Regions from separate parts of the Bordetella genomosp. 8 genome, predicted to be linked through region 3. Evidence: predicted binding sites of a transcription regulator. Region 3 holds the regulator's gene; each other region holds the start of a gene.
What was found. Region 3 encodes LexA, which represses DNA repair genes until DNA is damaged. Its sites were predicted from a motif close to ACTGTATNNNNATACAGT; they were not measured.

Region 1 (8,177 bases), 2.0 Mb from region 3:
GCCAAGGACACCAACGGCCGCTTCCAGCTGGATGTCTTTCCCAGCAGCCAACTCGGCTCGGATACCGACACCCTGAGCCAGCTGCGCGCCGGCGCGGTGGAATTCTTCACCTTGTCCGGCCTGATCCTCTCCACGCTGGTGCCCGCCGCGTCGATCAGCGGCGTGGGCTTCACCTTCCCCGACTACGACACCGTCTGGAAGGCCATGGACGGTCCGCTAGGGGCCTTCATCCGGCAGGAGATCCAGGCCAAGGGCCTGCTGGTGATGGACAAGATCTGGGATAACGGCTTCCGCCAGGTCACCACCAGCACGCGGCCCATCAATGCGCCGGGGGACTTCAAGGACCTGAAGATACGCGTGCCGGTCAGCCCGCTGTGGACGTCCATGTTCCAGGCGCTGGGCGCGGCGCCGGCCAGCATCAACTTCAACGAAACGTATTCGGCGCTGCAGACCCGCATCGTCGACGCGGAGGAAAACCCGCTGGCGATCATCCAGACCGCCAAGCTGTATGAAGTGCAGAAGTACTGCTCCATGACGAACCATATGTGGGACGGCTTCTGGTTCCTGATGAACCGCCGCGCCTGGGAAAAATTGCCCAAGGATATCCAGGGCATCGTCTCGACCCACATCAACGACGCCGGCATGAAGATGCGCGCCGACACCTTCAAGCTGAACGGCGAACTGCAGACGCAGTTGGCGCGGCAGGGGCTGGTTTTCAACACACCCGATCCCGCGCCCATCCGCGAGGCCCTGCGCAAGGCGGGCTTCTACAAGGAGTGGCAAGGCAAGTACGGCGACAAGGCCTGGGCCATCCTGGAACAATCGGTCGGCAAGCTGTCGTGATGCCCGAGGTGCGCCCGCCGCCCGCGCAGGGCGTCGTTGCGTCCGCCGCCGGGCATGACGCTGCGCACGCCGCTGCGCATGTCGCTGCGCACGCCGCCGATCGCGTCGCCGCGGGGCCTGCCTGGATGCGCGGCCTGGATACCGTCCTGGGCCTGCTGATCGAAATTCCCGCGGCCCTGCTCGTGGTCGCGGAGATCGCCGTGCTGTTCGCCGGTGTCGTCGCGCGCTATGCCTTCCACACGCCGCTGGTATGGTCCGACGAACTCGCGTCCATCCTGTTCCTGTGGCTGGCCATGCTGGGCGCCGTGGTCGCCTTCCGCCGCGGCGAACATATGCGCATGACGGCGCTGGTCAGCCGTGCGCCGCCCGCGGCACGCGCTTTCCTGGATGTCGTCGCCATGGCGGGCGCGCTGGCCTTCCTGTTGATGATCGCCATGCCCGGCTACGAGTATGCGGTCGAGGAGCAATACGTCACCACCCCGGCGCTCGAGATATCCAATATCTGGCGCGCCGCCGCCTTGCCGGTCGGCACCGCGCTCATGATCGCGATCGGGCTGTTGCGGCTGGCCGCTCGCGCGCGCTGGCGCGTCACGCTGGGCGCGGTCCTGCTGGTGGCCGCCATCGTCGCCGGCATGATGGCGCTGCAGCCCCTGTTCGCCCAGTTGGGCAATGCCAACCTGGTGGTCTTCTTCGTCGGCGTGGTCGCCGTGTGCGTGTTCGCCGGCGTGCCCATTGCCTTCTGCTTCGGCCTGGCGACTTTCGGCTACCTGGCCTTGAGCACCGGCACGCCGATGATGGTGGTCGTGGGACGCATGGACGAAGGCATGTCGCACCTGATCCTGCTCGCCGTGCCGATGTTCGTGTTCCTGGGCGTGTTGATCGAGATGACCGGCATGGCCGAGCGCATGGTGGGCTTCCTGGCCAGCCTGCTGGGGCATGTGCGCGGAGGCCTGTCGTATGTGCTGATCGGCGCGATGTACCTGGTGTCCGGCATCTCGGGCGCCAAGGCGGCCGACATGGCGGCCGTCGCGCCCGTGCTGTTTCCCGAGATGCGCAAGCGCGGCGCCAGCGAAGGCGATCTGGTGGCGCTGCTGTCGGCGACCGGCGCGCAGACTGAAACCATACCGCCCAGCCTGGTGCTGATCACCATCGGTTCGGTCACGGGCGTATCGATCACGGCCTTGTTCACCGGCGGCCTGCTGCCCGGACTGGTGCTGGGGCTGATGCTGTGTTTCGTGGTGTGGCGACGTAGCCGCCATGAAGACATGGGCAATGTCGCGCGGGCCACGCGCCCGCAGATCCTGCGCGCGCTGATGATCGCGCTGCCGGCCCTGGCGCTGCCCTTCGTGATCCGCGCGGCGGTGGTGGAGGGCGTGGCGACTGCCACGGAGGTCTCGACCATCGGCATCATCTACTCTGCCCTGGTCGGCCTGCTGGTGTACCGGCGCTTCGACTGGAAGCGCCTGTGGCCCATGCTGGTCGATACCGCCAGCCTGTCCGGCGCCATCCTGTTGATCATCGGCGCCGCGACGGGCATGGCATGGGCGTTGACGCAATCCGGTTTTTCCCATCAGCTGGCCGACATGATGGCCGGGCTGCCGGGCGGCGCCGTCACCTTCCTGGCCGTGTCCATCGTCGCATTCGTCATCCTGGGCAGCGTGCTGGAAGGCATACCGGCCATCGTGCTGTTCGGGCCCCTGCTGTTCCCGATCGCCCGGCAGATCGGCGTGCATGAAGTCCACTACGCCATGGTTGTGATCCTGGCGATGGGCATAGGCCTGTTCGCGCCGCCGTTCGGCGTCGGGTACTACGCGGCCTGCGCCATCGGCCGGGTCGCGCCGGATCGCGGCATGCGGGCCATCGTGGGCTACCTGGTGTCCATCGCGATCGGGCTGATCATCGTCGCGGCGATCCCGTGGCTGTCCATCGGCTTCCTGGGGAAAGCCGCACCCTGACGGCGCGGCCAACGTCGCGCGCGCGGCACGGCGGGCCAGGGACTACAGCGCCGCTTGCAACGCCGTCATCAGGCCCTGGGCGTTGCGCATCCCCTGGTCTTCGAAGTTGGTGTTGAGGATGACATGGGTCGTGCGCACGCGATCGGCCAGGGCCCGCACGCGACGGGCCAGCTCTTCGAGTTCGGCCGTGCTGTATTCGTAGTTGAAGCGGCCCGACGATGCGTTGCCCGACGCGGTCCACGCCGCCGCGTTGCGTCCATGCAGGCGGACCAGCGCGAGGTCGTCGCGGGTGGTTGCCCATACGGGCGGAACGGCGTCCTGGAAGCCCTGCGGCGCGTCGACGACGGTGTGCGCCGCGCCCAGCTCGCGCAGGAAATCCAGCGTGGAGGCGGCCGCCGCGCCATCGAACCAGGCGCGATGGCGAAACTCCACCGATGCGATATGGTCTTCCAGGTGCGCGACGCAATCGGCGACGCGCGCGCGGCCGCGCGCATCCGGCTTGATCCAGCGCGGAAACTGGAAATGCACCGTGCCAAGTTTGCCGGACATGCGCAGGGGCTCCAGCGCGAATACGAAGCGTCGCCAGCTTTCCTCCACCACGTCGCGCGGCAACTGGTCTATGAACACGGCATCGCGGCCGGCGTGCGCCGGTGGCTCCGGCAGCGCGTCGCGCAGATCGCCGTCCAGCGCCGCCCAGGGGGTCTGATGGCCGGTGAACAGGCGGAATGCCTTGATGCTGATGACGAAGTCGTCCGGGGTGCGCGTGGCCCATGCCTGGGCATTGCGCGCCGATGGCAGGGTGTAATAGCTGGAGTCCACTTCGACGATGGGGAACCGCGTGGCGTAATGGCGCAAGCGGGCCTCGGCGGTGGTGGTGCCGGCGGGGTAGAAGCGGCCGGACGCCAGCAAGGTCGGGTCGGTCCAGGAAGCGGTGCCCACCAGGATGGCCGGCGCGGGCGGGCCTGATGGTGCGCGCGCGTCGTGCTGTGGATGGGTGGAAGGCGTCGTGGACATGGGCACTCGCGTGAGGTCGCGGTGCATTATCCCAGGGTCGGGCTTGCTGGGGTTGGGCCGGCCCGGGCAGACCGGCCCGGCCCATGCGGCCCCTGGCGATGGGGCGGGCTGGGAAAAGCGTCAGGCGCTGGCGCGATAGCGGTCGCGCAGCGCGCGCACCTGGTCGTGGTTGCGCAACACGCCTTCGTATTGCTTCTGCACCACGGCGCGGATGTCTTCCGGCAGGGGCTCGCGCAGCGCGTCGGTGTAGTCATGCTTGGCGACGTCTTCGCCGCGTTCGCATTCTTCCAGGATGGATGCATCCGTGCGGCCCGCGACCGCGGCCTTCAGGTGCACCCAGCCACGATGCACGGCGCCCGCCACGCTGCCGCTGGTTTCAGGCTCGCCGCCCAGACGTGCCACGATGGCCTGCAGTTCGGCGGCGCCGGACGCGCAGTCGGTGGCGCGGTTCTGGAAGAGGCCGCGCAGTTCCGCATCCTTGGTATCCTCGGCCGCGGCAAGAAAGCCTTTCTCGCCATTCTTGCAGGTCTCGATAAGGTTGTTCAGCAGTTTGACGATACGGTCGGCCATGGCAATCTCCTTGGTTGAAACGGCGCGCCGCTCGCTGCGGCAGCGCATACATGGACGCAATCGCAAACCACGTACCCGGTGGGAAAGGCGTCCGGCGGGCGCGGTCGGACTGAGGTTTTATCCAGTATCATGGCGGGCTCGCACTGCTCGGTCAGCGCGTGCCCATCCTTACTGTCCGGCCGCCCCAGTCCCCCATGTCAGAGAGTCCCGCCGCCAACGCCGCCGCGCCCGATCCGCTCGCGGATCTGAATCCCAGCCAGCGCGAGGCCGCCGAATACGGCGCCGCGCCGGAAGGTGCCGGCCCGCTGCTGGTCATCGCCGGCGCGGGATCCGGCAAGACCAGCACGCTGGCGCACCGTGTGGCCTATCTGATCCTGAAGGGCGCCGATCCGCAGCGCATCCTGCTGCTGACGTTTTCGCGCCGCGCGTCCATCGAAATGGAGCGCCGGGCGGGCGCGGTCCTGCAGAAGGTGCTGCGGCAGCAGGGCCAATACGGTGGCATCGGGGCGGGGATGACACCGCCCGCGCTGCCTTGGGCGGGTACCTTCCATGCCATCGGCGCGCGCCTGCTGCGTGAATTCGCGCCTCGCATCGGGCTGGCCGAGGCCTTCACCGTGCACGATCGGGGCGATTCCGAGGACCTGATGGGCATGCTGCGCCACGAGCTCGGATTGTCTTCGACGGAATCGCGTTTCCCACTGAAGGGCACCTGCCTGTCGATCTATTCGCGCGTGGTGAACAGCCAGTCGCCGCTGGACGGCATCCTGAAGGACGTCTACCCGTGGTGCGCCCAATGGGAAGAGCAACTCAAGCGCCTGTTCCGCGCGTATGTGGAAGCCAAGCAGTCGCAGCAGGTGCTCGATTACGACGATCTGCTGCTCTACTGGTCGGAGATGATGTCGCATCCCGAAATCGCCGCCGACGTGGGCGGGCGCTTCGACCATGTCATGGTGGACGAATACCAGGATACGAATCGCCTGCAGGCCGCCATCCTGCTGGGGATGAAGCCCGACGGCAAGGGGCTGACGGTGGTGGGCGACGATGCCCAGGCCATCTATTCCTTCCGCGCGGCCACCGTACGCAACATCCTGGATTTTCCCGGGCAGTTCAGCGCCGCGCCCGGCCAGCCGCGGGCCAAGGTCGTCACGCTGGAGCGCAATTACCGGTCGACCCAGCCCATCCTGGACGCTTCCAACGCCGTCATCGCGCAGGCGCGCGAACGGCACGCCAAGCAGCTGTGGACGGAGCGCAAGTCGTCCAACCTGCCCAAGCTGGTCACGGTAAGCGATGAAGCCGGCCAGGCCCGCTGGGTGGCCGACCAGGTGCTGGCCCAGCGTGAAGCCGGCGCTACGCTGAAGTCGCAGGCGGTGCTGTTCCGCGCTTCAGGACACAGCGCGGCCGTGGAACTGGAGCTCACGCGGCGCAATATTCCCTTCGTCAAATTCGGCGGCCTGCGTTTCCTGGAAGCCGCGCACATCAAGGATCTGCTGGCGCTGCTGCGATGGGCGCAGAATCCGCGCGGGCGGATGTCGGGTTTTCGTGTGGCGCAACTCGTGCCCGGCATCGGGCCCGCGACGGCCGGCAAGCTGCTGGACGCGATGGACGCCGCCACGGATCCACTGGCGGCAATGGACGGCTTCAAGCCCGGCAATGCAGCGCGCGAGGACTGGCAGGCATTCGCACAGGTGTACAAGGACTTGTGCACCCCGTCCCTGGCATGGCCGGCCGACCTGGACATCGCCTTGCGCTGGTACGCGCCGCACCTGGAGCGCCTGTACGAGGATGCCCGCGTGCGCAAGTCGGACCTGGACCAGTTGGCGCGCATCGCCGCCGGCTACGGCTCGCGCGAACGCTTCCTGACGGAGCTGACGCTGGATCCTCCGGACGCCACCAGCGCCGAATCCGGCGCGCCGCTGCGCGACGAAGACTACATGATCCTGTCGACCATCCATTCCGCCAAGGGACAGGAGTGGAAGTCGGTCTACGTGCTGAACGTGGTGGATGGCTGCATCCCCTCCGACATGGCCACCGGGTCGGCGGAAGAGATCGAGGAAGAACGCCGCCTGCTGTATGTCGCGATGACGCGCGCCAAGGAGGACCTGCACCTGATCGTGCCGCAGCGCTTCTATGTGCACCAGCAGACGGGCATGGGTGATCGCCACGTATACGGATCGCGCACGCGCTTCATTCCCGACGGCATGGCGCCGCTGTTCGAGTTCCTGCCCAAGCTGCCGGAACTTCCGGCGTCGCGCGCCGCCGCGCCGGCGCCCGTCACCCAGCTGGATGTGGGCGCCAGGCTGCGCAAGCTGTTCTGAGCCCGCGCCGCCATGCCGGACTCGCCGAAGCTAGCACCGGCCGGTCGACCGGCCGGCGCATCCACTTACTTCTTGTCGCCGCTCTTGTCGTGCTTGGCCTTCCAATCCACGTCATCCTTGGACGTGGAAACCTTGCGGTCCATCTTTTCCGCGACGCTCGGCGAAATCGGATCGCTGGCAGGAAAGGTTTCCTCGATGGCTTCGTCCAGGGATTCCTGGTAGGTAGGCGCCTTGTCGTGCGTATGATCGGCATCCTTGCCGGTCTTTTCCTGGCGGCCTTGTTTCGAATTTCCTTGCGTCATGACGTTCTCCCTTCGGCGTGGCGGATCGGCCCGCACCGATCGCCGCGTTATGTTGAGGACCGGCGCCTGGGTGCTTCCCAGGACGCCACCGCCTGCCCAGCAGCAAACCGCATGCCTCCAGCGTGTTCGCCCGGGCGCGCCGCCGTCGCCCCGCGTTCCGGCGTCGCGCGCTCGGCCGGCGTCAGTCCGGCACCGGCTCCATCGGCAGCCGCAGCGCGCTCATCAACGCGCGGGCGTCGCGGGGCGCCATCACCTTCATGTCATTGTCGAAATAGCAATAGACGTCGCGCGGCCCCCGAGCGTCAGGTGTCGCCGGCGTGCGCGGACCCGCCAGCCGCGCCCCGCGCGGCGTCGCCCCGCGTGCCCAGGCCGCGATGCGGCGCGCCCAGTCCGCGATCGCCGAAGCGCTGTAGCCGCTGCTGTACAAAGCCTGGTCGCCATGCAGGCGGATATAGGCGAAGTCGGCCGTGGCGTCTTCCAGCAAGGGCCACTTGCCGGCCGTATCGGCCGTCACCAGCGCGATGCCGCGCCGCCTGAGCGCGTCGACGAATTGCGGACAGGCAAAACTGGGATGGCGAACCTCCACGGCGTGGCGCAGCGGGCGCCGCGCGTCGGTCTCGGTCAGGTCGCGGCCATCGAGTCGCGCGCCATGCCGGCGGGCCATGCGCGCCGCGGCGACGGTATCGCGCGGCAGCATGTCCAGGAAGGGTTCGACGCGGCCGGCGTCCCATTGCAGGGTAGGCGGAAACTGCCAGAGGAAGGGCCCGAGCTTTTCGCGCAAGGCCAGCACGCCGGACGCGAAGAAGTTCGCCAGCGGTTCGTCCAGCTTGCGCAGCCGCAGGGTATGTGTGATGTACCGCGGGCCCTTTACCGCGAAGACGAAACCACCCGGCGTCTCATCGCGCCAATGCTCGAAGAACGCCGGCTTCTGCAGCGAGTAGAAAGTGCCATTGATTTCAACGGTGCAGACCTTGCGCGAGGCATAGGCCAGCTCACGGTCCTGAGGCAGGTCGTCGGGATAGAAGTGGCCGCGCCATGGCGCATAGCGCCAGCCCGAAATGCCGATGCGTACGGCGCCGCTTGCGCGGCCAGGTCCTTGCCTGTGTTCAGCCATGCGTGGGTTCCATACGGGACAATGTCAGGCAAGGCCGCTGCAAGCGCCATGCCGTGCCCGGGCG
Region 2 (8,177 bases), 1.7 Mb from region 3:
GGCGATTGCGCGACGTACAGGCTTTCCAGGGGGAATGGATCGATGGATTTCGCCAGCAGGCCCAGGACCTCGTCGGCCTTGGCCGACGCCGCGGCGTCCACGACCAGCCATCGGTTGACGGGGTCGATCCAGACACGGGTGTCGCGGTAGATGCTGAAGGCCTTGGGAAGCAGTTCGTCCGTGACGCGCTCCTTGATTTCCTTCATCTGCTTGCGGCCCGGCTTGTAGCCCTGCTGCTCCTCGATTTCCTGCGCGCGCGCCTTGGCGACCTGGTTGACGACCGTGGCCGGCAGAAGCTTCTTTTCCGCCCGCAGCGTCAACAGCATCTGTCCGTTGACCGTATGCACCAGTCCGCCGTTCTCACGGGACGGTATCCAGCCCAGGCTTTGCATTTCCAGGGTGTTGCCGCCCTGGTAGGCGAATTTCGCCAGCGCGTCTTCGAGCTGTTCGTCCTTCATCGCCCAGGACGGGGAAAGGCGGTAAATCTTCAGATTCTTGAACCACATATGCGTCGGGCAAAAGCGTGGATTCTATACGACCCGTCGCTACTGGCGCTTGGCCGGGATGCATCGGCCATACGCCGGCCCGGGGAGGCCGATACGCGGGACACGTTCTGTCACGGACAGCCGTTCTGCTCTGGAGTATCTTCCGCCGCAGCGCCGAGCTGCGGCCGCGAATCTACAACAGAACCGGGAGGCTTATATGAAACCTGTCACCTTCATCGGCGCCATCTTGATCGTCCTTGGGGTAGTCGCGCTGGTCTATCAAGGGTTCAGCTACAAGTCCGAGGACACCATCGTGCAGGTCGGCTCCGTCAAGGCGACCGCCGAGACCACCAAGTCCGTGCCCATCCCGCAATGGGCCGGAATTGCCGCCATCGTGGTCGGCGTGGTGGCGATCGGCGTCGGCATGCGTCGCTGACCGCGGGTGCGCCGCGTCGCCGCGCGGCGCACCGCTGGCCCCTGGGCACTTGGCGCCTGGCCTGAGTGCGGCCCGCTTGCGTCCCGCGCCAGGCATGTGGATTGCATTTGCCCGCACGTTGGCATTGCAAGGAGCCACCTTATGGCACAGACCGACGCCCGCGTACTCGGGGTAGCGATCACGCATCCCGATCGGCAGCTGTTCAGCGATCCCGTTATCACCAAACTCGATCTGGCGCGCTACTACGAATCGGTCGCGAGCAGCATCATGCCCCATCTCGCGAATCGCCGGGTGGCCTTGCTGCGCTGCCCCGAGGGCACGTCAGGCGAGTGTTTTTTCCAGAAGCACATGAGCGACCACCTACCGTCCGGCGTGGCGACCGATGGCGATATGCTGGTCATCCGGGATATCGGCGGCGTGATCGGCCTGGTGCAGCGTGGCGTGATCGAATTCCACACCTGGGGCGCGAAGCTTCCGGGGTCGGACAAGCCCGACAGGCTGACCTTCGACCTGGATCCCGATCCACACACGGGCTGGCGGGACATGGCGCGGGCAACGCGCGTGGTCCGCGACCGGCTGGAAGCCTTGGGACTGCAGCCCTTCCTTAAGACCACGGGCGGCAAGGGCCTGCACGTGGTGGTGCCGATACGCGCCACCCTGGGGTGGGACGACGTGCGTGGTTTCTGCAAGGCCATCGCGCAGCAACTCGAACATGACGCGCCGGATGTCTTCGTCGCCAACATGGCCAAGGCCAAGCGGCAGGGACACATTTTCGTGGATTACCTGCGCAACAGCGATGGGGCCACCGCGGTGGCCGCGTTTTCGGTGCGCGCACGTGACGGCGCACCGGTTTCGATGCCGGTTGCCTGGGACGTGTTGGACGGCGACGAGGATCCGCGAGGGCCCGCGTTCAACGTGCGCAACGTGCGGGCGCGTATCGACGCATGGCGTGAGGACCCCTGGGCCGGGTATGCGGCTGCGCGCAAGACCCTGACGGCGGCGATGCGCCGTGAGGTGGCCGCGCATGCGCATGACGAAGACGCCTAGCCGCGGGTAGCCGCACACGAAGGGAATTTTCGCGCCCGGTATGGCAGAAAAAAAAACGGCCCGACTTCGAAAGTCGGGCCGGTACGGGAGCACACGATGTCGCGCTGTTTAAGGCTCGCGGGGAGCGCGGCATCGGTGTCAGAATGCGACCCTGCAACCGCCGGACAGGGGGATCGATCGTCCGGAGATCGTGCGCAAGGCCGTGATCTGAGTGGCCAGTCTATTCGCCAGGCTCTGACATCGTCCTGAATCGAATCCGTGTCGCCGCAACGTGCGTTCAACGCCTCTACGAAAGGTGCCTGCGGAAAAAAAAGCTCCCATATGGGAGCTTTGTAAAAGGCCGGTCGGGTGCAGCGTCCCGGCCGGCAGGGGCCATGCGGACTCAGTAGTCCTTGTTCAGGTCGACGTCCTTGGTTTCGCGGACGAACAGGACGCCGATGATCAGCGTCATCACGGCGATGATGATGGGGTACCAGAGGCCGTCGTAAATGTTCCCCGTGGCCGCCACGATGGCGAAGGCCAGTGGGGGCAGGAACCCGCCGAACCAGCCGTTCCCGATGTGGTACGGCAGGCTCATCGACGTATAGCGGATGCGGGTCGGGAACATTTCGACCAGCATGGCCGCGATCGGTCCGTAGACCATGGTGACGTAGATCACCAGTATGGTCAGCAGCACCACCACCATGACGTTGTTGGATTGCGCGGGATCGGCCTTGGCGGGGTAGCCGTGGCCGCGGATCGCCGATGTCAGCGATTTATCCAGTTCGGCGGTGCGCGTCTTGAAGTCGGCCGGCGCGAGCGTCTTGCCTTCGAAGGACTGGAATTCGTCCTTGCCGATGCGCACCTTGGCCACCGAACCCGCGGGCGCGGCCTCGTTCTGGTAGTTCACCGAGTTGCGCGCCATGAACGACTTGACGATGTCGCAACTGCTGGTGAACGACGAAGTGCCAACCGGATTGAACTGGAAGGAGCAGGTAGCCGGGTCCGCGATCACCGTCACGGGCGCGGACGCCTGGGCTTTTTCCAGCGCGGGATTGGCGAAGTGCGTCAGGCCCTGGAAGATCGGAAAGTACGTGACCGCGGCGATCAGGCAGCCCGCCATGATGATGGGCTTGCGGCCGATCCGATCGGACAACGCACCGAAGATGACGAAGAACGGCGTACCGATCAACAAGGCCACGGCAATCATGATGTTGGCCGTATTGGCGTCCACCTTCAGCGTCTGCGTCAGGAAAAACAGCGCGTAGAACTGGCCGGTGTACCAGACCACTGCCTGGCCCGCCGTCAGCCCCAGCAACGCCAGGATCACGATCTTCAGGTTCTTCCACTGGCCGAACGATTCGCTGATCGGCGCCTTGGAACCCTTGCCTTCTTCCTTCATGCGCTGGAAGGTGGGCGATTCGCTGAGCTGCAGCCGGATCCACACGGAGATCGCCAGCAGCACGAAGGACAGCAGGAACGGCGCGCGCCACCAGCCCCAGGCATCGCGGAAGGCGTCTTCGCCCGAGTACGAGCGCACGCCCAGGATCACCAGCAGGGACAGGAACAGGCCCAGCGTCGCCGTAGTCTGGATCCAGCTGGTGTAGAAGCCGCGACGGCCCATGGGCGCGTGCTCGGCCACGTAGGTCGCGGCGCCGCCGTATTCGCCACCCAGCGCCAGGCCTTGCAGCAGCCGCAGCACGATCAGCAGCGCCGGCGCGGCGATGCCTATCGAGCCATAAGTGGGCAGGATGCCGACCAGGAAGGTGGACAAGCCCATGATGACGATGGTGACAAGGAAGGTGTACTTGCGCCCGACCAGGTCGCCCAGGCGCCCGAATACCAGCGCGCCGAACGGCCGCACCGCAAAGCCCGCCGCGAAGGCCAGCAGCGCGAAAATGAAGCCAGCGGTGGGGTTGACGCCCGAGAAGAAGTGCAGGGCGATGATGGGAGCGAGCGAGCCGTACAGGTAGAAGTCGTACCACTCGAAAACGGTACCCAGCGAAGACGCGAAGATCACCTTGCGTTCATTGCGGGTCATGGGAGTCGAGGCCGCAACGGCGCCCGGACGCGGCATGGATGCTGTGCTCATGATGTCTCCTCAGGGATGGCCGGCGCTGTCCGCCGTGCTCGGTATGTGCAGACTCGCCCGCGGGAGCGGGGAGGCTGAACGCCACGGTAGGGAAGAAGTCTGACGAGGGTCTGACGTTTGGCTGACGCGCAGCGCTATTTATGTTTCTGTTTGTAAATTATGCGGGAACCGTATGGCGACCTTCAGTCCGCGTTGCGTGCTGCCCGGGGTGGGGTGGTCCATCAGTTGCACCGTGGCGCCATGCTTCTGCGCGATTTCGCGCACGATGGCCAGGCCCAGGCCGCTGCCTTCCGCCGCGGTCCCCAGCACCCGATAGAAGCGGTCGAACACGCGTTCGCGCTCCGCGCTGGGGATGCCTGGGCCTGAGTCCTCGACTTCGAGCAGCGCCCCGCCGGGTATGGCGCATACGCGCACGGTGACGCGGCCGCCGGCGGGCGTGTAGCGCAGCGCGTTGTCGATCAGGTTATTGAGCAGCTCGGCGAGCAGGATGGCGTTGCCCGCGATGGCGGCCGGCTGGCCGGCTTCCTCGAATCCCAGGTCGATGCCGATGTTCAGGGCCTGCGGCGCCCACTGCGTGGTTTGTTCGCAGGCCAGCACATTGAGGTCCACCGATGCCATGCCCACGGTGGCCGGGTTTTCGGCGCGCGCCAGCAGCAACAATTGATTGACCAGCCGCGTGGCGCGTTCCGAGCCCGCCACCAGCTGTCTCAAGCTGGCCTGCATTTCGTCCGCGCTGGCGTCGCGCAGCGCCAGTTCCGCCTGGGTGCGCAAGCCCGCGAGCGGAGTCTTCAACTGATGCGCGGCATCGGCCACGAAGCGGCGCTGCGTCTGCACCGTCGCCGATAGCCGTTCCAGCAAATCGTTGATCGCCGCGACCAGGGGGGCGATCTCGCTGGGCGTGGCCCGTTCGTCGATGGGCGACAGATCGTCCGGCCGGCGCGCCCGCAGCCGCTGTTGCAGGGCGTTCAAGGGCGCGACGCCGCGCGTCAGGCCGAACCACACCAGCAATACGGCGATGGGCAGCACGACGAATTGCGGAATGATCACGCCCTTGATGATGTCGTTGGCCAGTTGCGCGCGCCGTTCCGAGGTTTCCGCGACAATCACCAGCGCCGGCGTGGCGTCCGGCGCGGTGGCGTCCACGCGGGTATAGGCCAGCCGGATGGCGAAGCCGCGCAGCGTGCTGTCCTCATAGCGTATGGCGCCTGGCGCGACCACGTCGGCGCCCTTGGGCAGGGGTAGTTCGCGGTCGCCCCCCAGATACTGGCCATGTCCGCCGAGCACCAGCCAGAACACGCTATCGGTTTCGTCCGTGCGCAGCATGCCGCGCACGGGCTCGCTGATGTCGAGCTGCGGCTTGCCGTCGACGATATGGACGTTGCGCGCCAGCACGCGGAGGTGGCTGGCGAGCGCGCGGTCGTAGGGGACATCGGCGATATTCTGCGCCACGACGTAGGTGATGGCCACGCTCATGGGCCACAACAGGAAGAGCGGCGCCAGCATCCAGTCGAGGATCTCGCCCAGCAGGGAACGCCGGGGCAGGGCGATCGAGGGCCCGCGCGTGCCGTTGCGCAGGACGTCCAGGGCTTCCTGGTTCAGCGGCGCGACCTTGTGCGGTTCAGTGCGCCAGCTCGGCCGTGCCATGGTCGCGTTCCAGGCAATAGCCAAGACCGCGTACGGTCATGATGCGCACGCCCGTGGGTTCCAGCTTCTTGCGCAGGCGATGGACATACACTTCGATGGCATTGGTGCTGACTTCATCGCCCCATTCGCAGAGGTGGTCGACCAGCTGGTTCTTGCTGACCATGCGCCCGCTGCGCATCAACAGGATTTCGAGCAGGCCGATTTCGCGCGCGGACAGGTCCAGCGGCTGTTCGTCCGCCGACGCTACCCGGCCCGCCTGGTCGAACACCAGGCGTCCGTGGCGGATCAGGCTCGCGCCGCCACCGGCGCCGCGCCGGGTCAGGGCCCGTACCCGTGCCTCCAGTTCGGACAGGGCGAAGGGCTTGGCCATATAGTCGTCGGCGCCCAGGTCCAGCCCCTTGACGCGCTGCTCTATGCTGTCGGCGGCGGTTAGAATGAGCACGGGCAGATGCGCATTGCGAGCCCGCAGGCGTCGCAGGACTTCCAGTCCCGTCAGCTGCGGCAGGCCGAGGTCCAGGATCAGCAGGTCGAAGGCCTGGGCGGTCAGTGCCAGGTCCGCCGCCATGCCGTCGCGAACGGCGTCGACGGCGTAGCCGCTGTGCCGCAACGAACGGGAAAGACCGTCGGCCAGGATGCTGTCGTCTTCGGCGATCAGTATGCGCATGTCTCGTCTCCTGCGCGGATTCTGTCATGTCCCCCGAGCCTTGCCCAGACGGGGTTAACGCGTGATCGGGCGGCGGCGTGCGGAAAGCGCGCAAGAATTTGTCATACTGTTTATTTATACAGTATACTCGGATGCCATAATCCCCCAGCATCTTCGCACCAGACAATCACCAGACAATCGCTAGAACGTCAGACAGGACACTACATGGACGATAAAACCAGCAAGGCAGCCGCCTCGGAAAAAGCCAAGGCGCTCGCCGCCGCGCTATCGCAGATCGAAAAGCAGTTCGGCAAGGGCTCGATCATGCGGTATGGCGACAACGAGGTCGAGCACGACATCCAGGTGGTGTCCACGGGTTCGCTGGGCCTGGACATCGCGCTGGGCGTCGGCGGCCTGCCGCGCGGTCGCGTCGTCGAAATCTACGGCCCGGAATCCTCGGGCAAGACCACGCTGACCCTGCAGGTCATCGCCGAAATGCAGAAGATCGGCGGCACCTGCGCCTTCGTCGACGCGGAACACGCCCTGGACGTGCAGTACGCCGCCAAGCTCGGCGTCAACCTGACCGACCTGCTGATTTCCCAACCCGACACCGGCGAGCAGGCACTGGAAATCACCGACGCCCTGGTCCGCTCGGGCTCGGTGGACCTGATCGTCATCGACTCGGTCGCCGCACTGGTGCCGAAGGCCGAAATCGAAGGCGAAATGGGCGATTCCCTGCCGGGCCTGCAGGCCCGCCTGATGAGCCAGGCGCTGCGCAAGCTGACCGCCACCATCAAGCGCACCAACTGCATGGTCATCTTCATCAACCAGATCCGGATGAAGATCGGCGTCATGTTCGGCAACCCGGAAACCACCACCGGCGGTAACGCGCTCAAGTTCTATTCCTCGGTCCGGCTGGATATCCGCCGCATCGGCTCCATCAAGAAGGGCGAGGAAGTCATCGGCAATGAAACCCGCGTCAAGGTCGTCAAGAACAAGGTGTCGCCGCCTTTCAAGCAGGCCGAATTCGACATCATGTATGGCAGCGGCATCTCGCGCGAAGGCGAAATCATCGACCTCGGGGTGCAGGCCGGCATCGTCGACAAGTCCGGCGCCTGGTACAGCTACAACGGCGACCGCATCGGGCAGGGCAAGGACAATGTCCGCGAGTACCTGAAGGAACACCGCGACATGGCGCTGGAAATTGAAAATCGCATCCGCGAAAACCAGGGCATCGTCAGCCGTGCCAACACGTTCGCCGCGAGCGAAGCCGAAGAGGACTAAGTCGCCATGGGCGACCGTGTAGCGGAAAAGCGAGGGCCTTCACTGAAGGCTCGCGCGGTCGCCTATCTATCGCGTCGCGAATACGCCCGCGCCGAGCTTGCGCGCAAGCTCGGCGCGCATACCGAAGATCCGACGGCGCTGGACGCCTTGCTGGACGACCTGGAACGCGAAGGCTGGTTGTCCACCCGGCGCTTTGCCGAAAGTTTGGTGCATCGCCGCGCCGAACGCCAGGGGGCGGCGCGCATCGTCCAGGAACTGCGCCAGCACGGCGTGGATGAAGCCCAGATCGGCGAACTGCGCGATGGCCTGAAGGCGACGGAATACGAACGCGCGCTGGCGGTGTGGAACAAGCGCTACGGCGAGCGGCCCGCCGACCGTGCCGCCTACGCCAAACAGGCGCGCTTCCTGGCAGCGCGCGGCTTCGCGCATGACGTCATTCACCGCGTCCTGGGTGATGATCGTGACGACGATTGAGCCGGTGCATGGCCGGCTGATTTGATTCCGGCCAGGGTGCGGAAACACACATCCCTGGCGATGGTCAGGAAATCCTTGATGAACGGCGCGTCC
Region 3 (8,177 bases):
AAGGGATCGGCAGACGCGAAGGTGCTGCATTGCTCTTTCTGCAACAAGAGCCAGCACGAAGTCCGCAAATTGATCGCGGGGCCTTCCGTGTTCATCTGCGACGAATGCATCGATCTTTGCAACGATATCATTCGGGAAGAAGCGCAGGCGACGGCGCGCGCCGCTATTCGCTCGGAACTGCCTACCCCGACTGAAATCAAAAAATTCCTGGATCAGTACGTCATCGGCCAGGACACGCCCAAGCGTACGCTGGCGGTCGCTGTGTACAACCACTACAAGCGCATCCGCCACGGCGAACTCAAGGGCGATGAGGTCGAGCTTTCCAAGAGCAATATCCTGCTCGTGGGACCGACCGGTTCCGGCAAGACGCTGCTCGCCCAGACCCTGGCGCGCATGTTGAACGTGCCCTTCGTCATGGCCGACGCCACCACGCTGACCGAAGCGGGCTACGTCGGCGAAGACGTCGAAAACATCATCCAGAAGCTGCTGCAGAACTGCAACTACGAGGTTGAGAAGGCGCAGCGCGCGATCATCTACATCGACGAAATCGACAAGATTTCGCGCAAGTCGGATAACCCCTCCATCACACGCGACGTGTCCGGGGAAGGGGTGCAGCAGGCCTTGCTCAAGCTGATCGAAGGCACGGTGGCGTCGGTGCCTCCGCAGGGCGGCCGCAAGCATCCGAACCAGGACTTCGTCCAGGTCGATACCACCAACATCCTGTTCATCGTGGGCGGTGCCTTCGACGGGCTGGAAAAGGTCATACGGGACCGGACGGAAAAATCGGGTATCGGGTTCTCGGCCGCGGTTCGGGCAAAATCCGAGCGCGGCGTCGGCGAGCTGTTCAGCGAAGCCGAGCCGGAAGACCTGATCAAGTTCGGCCTGATTCCGGAATTGGTCGGCCGCCTGCCCGTGGTCGCCACGCTGGACGAGCTGGACGAAGCCGCGCTCGTGCAGATCCTGACCGAACCCAAGAACGCCCTGGTCAAGCAGTTCCAGAAACTGTTCGCGATGGAAGGGGCGGAACTGGACGTTCGGCCGGGCGCCTTGCGCGCCGTCGCCCGCAAGGCGCTCAAGCGCAAGACCGGTGCGCGCGGCCTTCGGTCCATCCTGGAATCCGCCTTGCTGGACACGATGTACGAACTGCCTTCCCTGGGCAATGTCAGCCGCGTCGTGCTCGAGGACAACGTAATCGAAGGCGACGGTCAGCCTTTGCTCATCTATGCGGACGATGCCGCCCAGGCATCCAAGCCGGAACGGGGCGAGGTCAGGGACGCCGCCGCGTAATCGGAAAACCCGTCACGCGTGACGGGTTTTTACCGTTTTTGCGGTCGCCGGCCGGAAACTTGATTTTTCGGCTATTGTTCCCATATCAGACGTAACTGACGATAGACGGGATTGCTCACTGACTCCGCCGCATCGCCGCTACGTAGATCATCCCAAGGAATCTTTATGTCTGGCACTCAGACCCTGCCTTCCGAACCCATCGACCTGCCGTTGCTGCCGCTGCGCGACGTCGTGGTGTTCCCGCACATGGTCATCCCGCTTTTTGTCGGACGCCCCCGCTCCATACGCGCCCTCGAGGTCGCCATGGAAGCCGGTAAAAGCATCATGCTGGTCGCGCAGAAGTCGGCCGGCAAGGATGATCCGTCGCCTGAAGACGTCTACGAGATCGGTTGCGTGGCGGGCATCCTGCAGATGCTGAAGCTGCCCGACGGCACCGTGAAGGTGCTGGTCGAAGGCGCGCAGCGCGCTCGCATCACGCGCGTGGACGACGTCGAAACGCACTTCACCTGCGAAGTCGTGCCCATCCAGCTCGACCCCATCCAGGGATCCGAGACGGAAGCCCTGCGCCGCGCCATCGTGGCCCAGTTCGAGCAGTACGTGAAGCTCAATAAGAAGATCCCGCCCGAGATCCTGACGTCCCTGGCGGGAATCGACGATGCCGGCCGGCTGGCCGACACCATCGCGGCGCACCTGCCGCTGAAGCTCGAGCAAAAGCAGAAGATGCTCGAGATCTTCGGTACGGCCGAACGCCTGGAAGGCCTGCTCACGCAGCTGGAAACCGAAATCGACATCCTGCAGGTCGAGAAGCGGATCCGCGGTCGCGTGAAAAAGCAGATGGAGAAGAGCCAGCGCGACTACTACCTGAACGAACAGGTGAAGGCCATCCAGAAGGAATTGGGTGAAGGCGAAGAAGGCGCCGACATCGAAGAGCTGGAAAAGAAGATCGTCGCCGCGCACATGCCCAAGGAAGCGCGCAAAAAGGCCGATGCCGAGCTCAAGAAGCTCAAGCTGATGTCGCCCATGTCCGCCGAAGCGACGGTGGTGCGCAATTACATCGATACCTTGATCAATCTGCCATGGCGCAAGAAGAGCAAGGTCAACAATTCCATCGGCAATGCCGAAACCGTCCTGGACGATGACCACTACGGTCTCGAAAAGGTCAAGGAACGCATACTCGAATATCTGGCCGTGCAGCAACGCGTCGACAAGGTCAAGGCGCCGATCCTCTGCCTGGTCGGCCCTCCGGGCGTAGGCAAGACCTCGCTGGGGCAGTCGATCGCCAAGGCCACCAACCGCAAGTTCGTGCGGATGGCCCTGGGCGGGGTGCGGGACGAAGCCGAAATCCGCGGTCACCGTCGTACATACATCGGCTCCATGCCGGGCAAGATCCTGCAGAACATGAACAAGGTCGGCGTGCGCAACCCCTTGTTCCTGCTGGACGAAATCGACAAGCTGGGCATGGATTTCCGTGGCGATCCGTCGTCGGCGCTGCTGGAAGTGCTCGATCCCGAGCAGAATCACACGTTCCAGGATCACTACGTCGAAGTCGACTTCGATCTGTCGGACGTGATGTTCGTCGCGACCAGCAACACGCTGAATATTCCGCCGGCCCTGTTGGACCGGATGGAAGTCATACGCCTGTCCGGCTACACGGAAGACGAAAAGGTCCATATCGCCAGCGACCACTTGATCCCCAAGCTGTTGAAGAACAACGGCCTGAAGGAAACGGAGCTGACGATAGACGAATCGGCCCTGCGCGACATCGTGCGGTATTACACGCGGGAAGCGGGCGTCCGGGCGCTGGAACGCGAGATCGGCAAGGTCTGCCGCAAGGTCGTCAAGCAATTGCTGACTGAGCGCGAGGGCAAGCCTGCCGCGGATGGCAATGGCACCGCCAGCGCCATCGCGGTGACGTCGGAGAACCTGAACGATTACCTGGGCGTGCGCCGCTACAACTTCGGTATGGCGGAAAAGGAAAACCAGGTCGGGCAGGTAACCGGTCTGGCGTGGACGGAAGTGGGCGGCGATCTGCTGACCATCGAAGTCGCCGACATGCCCGGCAAGGGCGCCATCCAGCGTACCGGCTCGCTGGGCGACGTGATGAAGGAATCGGTCGAAGCGGCTCGCACGGTCGTGCGTTCGCGGGCGCGTCGCCTGGGGTTCGCCGACAGCGTGTTTGAAAAGCGCGACATGCACGTGCATGTGCCCGAAGGCGCGACGCCCAAGGACGGTCCGTCCGCGGGTATCGCGATCACCACCGCGATGGTATCCGCGCTTTCCGGTATTCCGGTGCGTGCAGATGTCGCGATGACGGGCGAAATCACGTTGCGTGGCGAAGTGCTTGCGATCGGCGGCTTGAAGGAAAAGCTGTTGGCCGCGCACCGTGGTGGCATCAAGACCGTGTTGATCCCGGAGGAAAACGTCAAGGATCTGGCCGAGATCCCGGATAACGTCAAGAACCAGCTCGAAGTTGTGCCGGTTCGCTGGATCGACAAGGTGTTGGAGCGCGCGCTGGAGCGCATGCCCGAGCCGATCTCGGAAGAAGACGCGAAGGACAAGCCGATGGTGACGCCCGCGGCGTCGTCGCCGGAGTCGGTCGATCCCGTGATCAAGCACTGAGCGCGGTCGCAAAAGCTCGAAGAAAAGGCCTGGAGCGTGAGCTCCAGGCCTTTTTGCTGTCGGCGCGCCTTACTGCGGCGCCTTACTGCAGCGGGTCACTGCAACGCTTGCGTGCGGATCAATCCGACCGCGATACCTTCCAACGCGAATTCTTGCCCAGGGCGCACCAGGATCGGTTCGAACTCGGGGTTTTCCGGCAGCAGCTCGATACGGCCACCCTGGCGGTGCAGACGCTTGACCGTAACGTCCTCGTCGATACGGGCGACCACGATCTGGCCGTCACGGGCTTCGCTGGCTTTCTTGACCGCCAGGAGGTCGCCGTCCAGGATGCCGACGTCGCGCATGCTCATGCCGCGGACCTTGAGCAGGTAGTCCGGGCGTTGGGCGAACAGGGCCGGGTCGACGCCGACATCGCGTTCGACGTGTTCGGCCGCCAGGATAGGGCTGCCCGCCGCCACCCGACCGACCAGTGGCAGCATGAGCTGCGACAGCGAAGGGATGGGGAGCATGGCCTGGCTGCCTTCGGCGCGGGCGTCTTTCAGGCGGATGCCGCGCGAGGCGCCGGCGGTAAGCTCGATCGCGCCCTTGCGGGCCAGGGCTTTCAGATGGTCTTCCGCCGCGTTGGGCGAACGAAACCCCAGGGCCTGCGCGATCTCGGCGCGGGTGGGGGGGAACCCCGTGCTGGCGACCGCCTGGCGGATCAGGTCAAGTATCTGCTGCTGGCGTTCGGTAAGTTTGCTGGCCATTGGGCGTTCCTGTTCCCTGTATGGATATACAGGTTCGAATTTTGGGGGACGCAGCTTGAAAACGCAAGGGGGGCCGGCCCAATCGTGGGCAATTGGCTGGCAATAGGCGCACAAAAAGACAAGGGCCCCCGTAGGGGCCCTGCAATGCCGTAAACCGGGAAGCGAGAAATTCAGGCTCGGGGTCCGCTTGGGGGCCTCAGCCCTTCAGCACCTCGGCGATGCCCTTGGCCACGGTGTCGATGTTCTGGCTGTTCAGCGCGGCAACGCAGATCCGGCCGCTGGAAACGGCATAGATGCCGTGTTCTTCGCGCAGCCGGTCCACCTGGGCCGAGGTCAGGCCCGAATAGGAGAACATGCCGCGCTGCTGCAGGACGAAGTCGAAATTCTGCTTGGCGCCCTGTTCCTTGATCTTGTCGACCAATTGACGGCGCACAAGGCGGATGCGATCGCGCATGCCGGCCAGTTCCTGTTCCCACAGGGCAAACAGTTCCGGCGTATTCAGCACCGTCGACACGATCGTGCCGCCATGGGTGGGCGGATTCGAGTAATTGGTGCGGATGACGCGCTTGAGCTGGCTGAGCACGCGGGTGGCTTCGTCCTTGCTGCCGGCGACCACCGTCAGCGCGCCGACGCGCTCGCCGTACAGCGAGAAGGACTTGGAGAACGACGAACTGATGAACATCGTCATGTCCATGCCGGCAAACAGACGCACGACCGCGGCATCTTCCTGCAGGCCAGCGCCGAAGCCCTGGTAGGCGATGTCCAGGAAGGGCACGAGATCGCGTTCCTTGACGACATTGGCGATCTGCTGCCACTGCTCGGCGGTGGGGTCCACGCCCGTGGGGTTATGGCAGCAGGCGTGCAGGACGACCACGCTGCCCGCGGGCATGGATTTCAGGCCGGCGAGCATGCCTTCGAAGTTCAGGCCATGCGTGGCCGGATCGTAATAAGGATAGCTTTCGACCTGGAAACCGGCCCGTTCGAACAGGGCACGGTGGTTTTCCCAGCTGGGATCGCTGATATATGCCTTGGATTGCGGCAGCAACTGACGCAGGAAGTCCGCACCGATCTTGAGCGCGCCGGTGCCACCCAACGCCTGCGCCGTCAGTACGCGCCCTTCCGCCGTCAGGGGCGAATCGGCGCCCAGGAGCATGGCCTGCGCACCCTTGTTGTAGGCGGCGATGCCTTCGATGGGCAGGTATCCGCGCGCGGCAGCCGCTTCGATGCGGGCGATTTCGGCCTTGCGAACCGCGGCCAGCAGCGGGATGCGCCCGTTATCGTCGTAATACACCCCGACGCCCAGGTTGACCTTGCCCGGCCGGGTGTCAGCGTTGTACTGCTCATTCAGCCCGAGTATGGGGTCGCGCGGGGCCAATTCGACGTTCTTGAAAAGGGTGCTCATCGGATCGCAAAGGGTACGCAAAAGGGTAGGTGGACGCAGCCGGATATGCGGCGGATAATGGGGGGTTTACCCTGAGACAGTCTAGCATGACCGACACTGGATTCGTCGAATTTCCGGATAGTCCTTTTCAGCTCTATCAGCCGTATCCGCCGGCTGGCGACCAGCCTGGCGCCATAGGAGCCCTGGTGGATGGCGTGCGGGACGGCCTGATGTACCAGACTCTGCTGGGCGTCACCGGCTCCGGCAAGACCTACACGATGGCCAACGTCATCGCCCGCCTGGGGCGGCCGGCGCTTGTGCTCGCGCCGAACAAGACACTGGCGGCGCAGTTGTATGCCGAAATGCGCGAGTTCTTTCCCAAGAACGCGGTCGAGTATTTTGTTTCGTACTACGACTACTATCAGCCTGAGGCCTACGTGCCGACGCGCGATCTGTTTATCGAAAAGGACTCGTCCATCAACGAGCATATCGAGCAGATGCGGCTGTCGGCCACGAAAAGCCTGCTGGAGCGCCGCGATACGGTCATCGTCGGCACCGTGTCGTGTATTTACGGTATCGGCAATCCTGGCGATTACCACGCCATGGTACTCATCCTGCGCGCGGGCGATCGCATATCGCGGCGCGAGATCCTGGCGCGCCTGGTGGCGATGCAGTACACGCGCAACGATGCGGACTTCACGCGCGGGGTGTTTCGGGTGCGCGGCGAAACCATCGACATCTTCCCGGCGGAAAGCCCTGAACTCGCCTTGCGCGCGACGCTGTTCGACGATGAAGTCGAAACGCTGGAATTGTTCGATCCATTGACGGGCAAGGTGCGGCAAAAGGTGCCGCGCTTTACGGTCTATCCCGGATCGCACTACGTTACGCCGCGCGATACCGTGCTGCGGGCGATCGAAACCATCAAGGAAGAGCTGCGCGAGCGGCTCCAGTTTTTCACCTCGCAGAGCAAGCTGGTGGAAGCCCAGCGGCTGGAACAGCGCACGCGGTTCGATCTGGAAATGCTGCAGGAGCTGGGGTTCTGCAAGGGCATCGAAAACTATTCCCGTCATTTGTCCGGCGCCGCCCCGGGCGAGCCGCCGCCCACATTGATCGATTACCTGCCCGCCGATGCGCTCATGTTCATCGACGAAAGCCACGTGACGATCGGCCAGCTGGGCGGGATGTACCGTGGCGACCGCGCGCGCAAGGAAACCCTGGTGCAATATGGGTTCCGCCTGCCTTCCGCCCTGGATAACCGGCCGCTGCAGCTGCAGGAATTCGAAGCCCGCATGCGCCAGTGCGTATTCGTATCCGCGACGCCGTCGAATTATGAACAGGAGCACGCCGACAACGTGGTCGAGCAGGTCGTCCGGCCCACCGGATTGGTCGACCCCATCGTGGAGGTACGCCCCGCGCGTACCCAGGTGGACGATCTCCTGGGCGAAATCAAGCTGCGCGTGGCCCAGTCCGAGCGCGTCCTGGTGACCACGCTCACCAAGCGCATGGCCGAAGACCTGACGGACTTCCTGGCCGAGCACGGAGTGCGGGTGCGGTATCTGCATTCGGATATCGATACGGTGGAACGGGTGGAAATCATCCGCGACCTGCGCCTGGGCACCTTCGACGTCCTGGTCGGCATCAACCTGCTGCGGGAAGGCCTGGATATACCGGAAGTGTCCCTGGTCGCCATCCTGGACGCCGACAAGGAAGGCTTCCTGCGGTCCGAGCGCAGCCTGATCCAGACCATAGGCCGGGCGGCGCGCAATATCAACGGCAGGGCCATTCTCTACGCCGACCGGGTCACGGATTCCATGCATCGCGCCATCGGCGAAACGGAGCGCCGGCGCAAGAAGCAGGAGGAATTCAACCTGGCCCACGGCATTACCGCCCGAGGCGTGCAGAAGGCCGTCCGCGAACTGATCGACGGCGTGGTGGCTCCGATCCAGCACCCCACGATCGAGGATGCGTTGCCGGCGGAGCTGTTGACGGACGAAAAGGCGCTGGCGCGCGAAATCCGGCGCTTGGAAAAGTCGATGATGGACCATGCGCGCAACCTGGAATTCGAACAGGCCGCGGCGGCGCGAGATGCCCTGAACGCGCTCAAGGAACGGGTGTTGCTGGATGGCGCGCGTTAAGCCTGGCGC

Region 1: CAL12_RS08075 (ATP-dependent helicase) is a predicted target of LexA. The motif match lies at 4,491-4,508, and genes of this name have one in related genera.
Region 2: recA (recombinase RecA) is a predicted target of LexA. The motif match lies at 6,453-6,470, and genes of this name have one in related genera.

The regions. Positions count from the first base shown of each region.
Region 1 covers NZ_CP021108.1:1,748,893-1,757,069, forward strand. Annotated here, with positions in the region: gene CAL12_RS08055 (TRAP transporter substrate-binding protein) at 1-843, shown strand, start outside; gene CAL12_RS08060 (TRAP transporter large permease) at 843-2,798, shown strand; gene CAL12_RS08065 (DUF72 domain-containing protein) at 2,841-3,812, opposite strand; gene CAL12_RS08070 (PA2169 family four-helix-bundle protein) at 3,933-4,382, opposite strand; gene CAL12_RS08075 (ATP-dependent helicase) at 4,577-6,697, shown strand; gene CAL12_RS08080 (hypothetical protein) at 6,763-6,999, opposite strand; gene CAL12_RS08085 (DUF72 domain-containing protein) at 7,181-8,113, opposite strand.
Region 2 covers NZ_CP021108.1:2,053,434-2,061,610, forward strand. Annotated here, with positions in the region: gene CAL12_RS09445 (recombination-associated protein RdgC) at 1-506, opposite strand, end outside; gene CAL12_RS09450 (DUF3185 family protein) at 703-921, shown strand; gene ligD (non-homologous end-joining DNA ligase) at 1,063-1,968, shown strand; gene CAL12_RS09460 (MFS transporter) at 2,351-4,039, opposite strand; gene CAL12_RS09465 (sensor histidine kinase) at 4,178-5,542, opposite strand; gene CAL12_RS09470 (response regulator transcription factor) at 5,658-6,347, opposite strand; gene recA (recombinase RecA) at 6,552-7,610, shown strand; gene recX (recombination regulator RecX) at 7,617-8,084, shown strand; gene CAL12_RS09485 (LysR family transcriptional regulator) at 8,048-8,177, opposite strand, start outside.
Region 3 covers NZ_CP021108.1:3,773,276-3,781,452, reverse strand. Annotated here, with positions in the region: gene clpX (ATP-dependent Clp protease ATP-binding subunit ClpX) at 1-1,287, shown strand, start outside; gene lon (endopeptidase La) at 1,453-3,906, shown strand; gene lexA (transcriptional repressor LexA) at 4,002-4,652, opposite strand; gene CAL12_RS17195 (amino acid aminotransferase) at 4,849-6,054, opposite strand; gene uvrB (excinuclease ABC subunit UvrB) at 6,141-8,168, shown strand.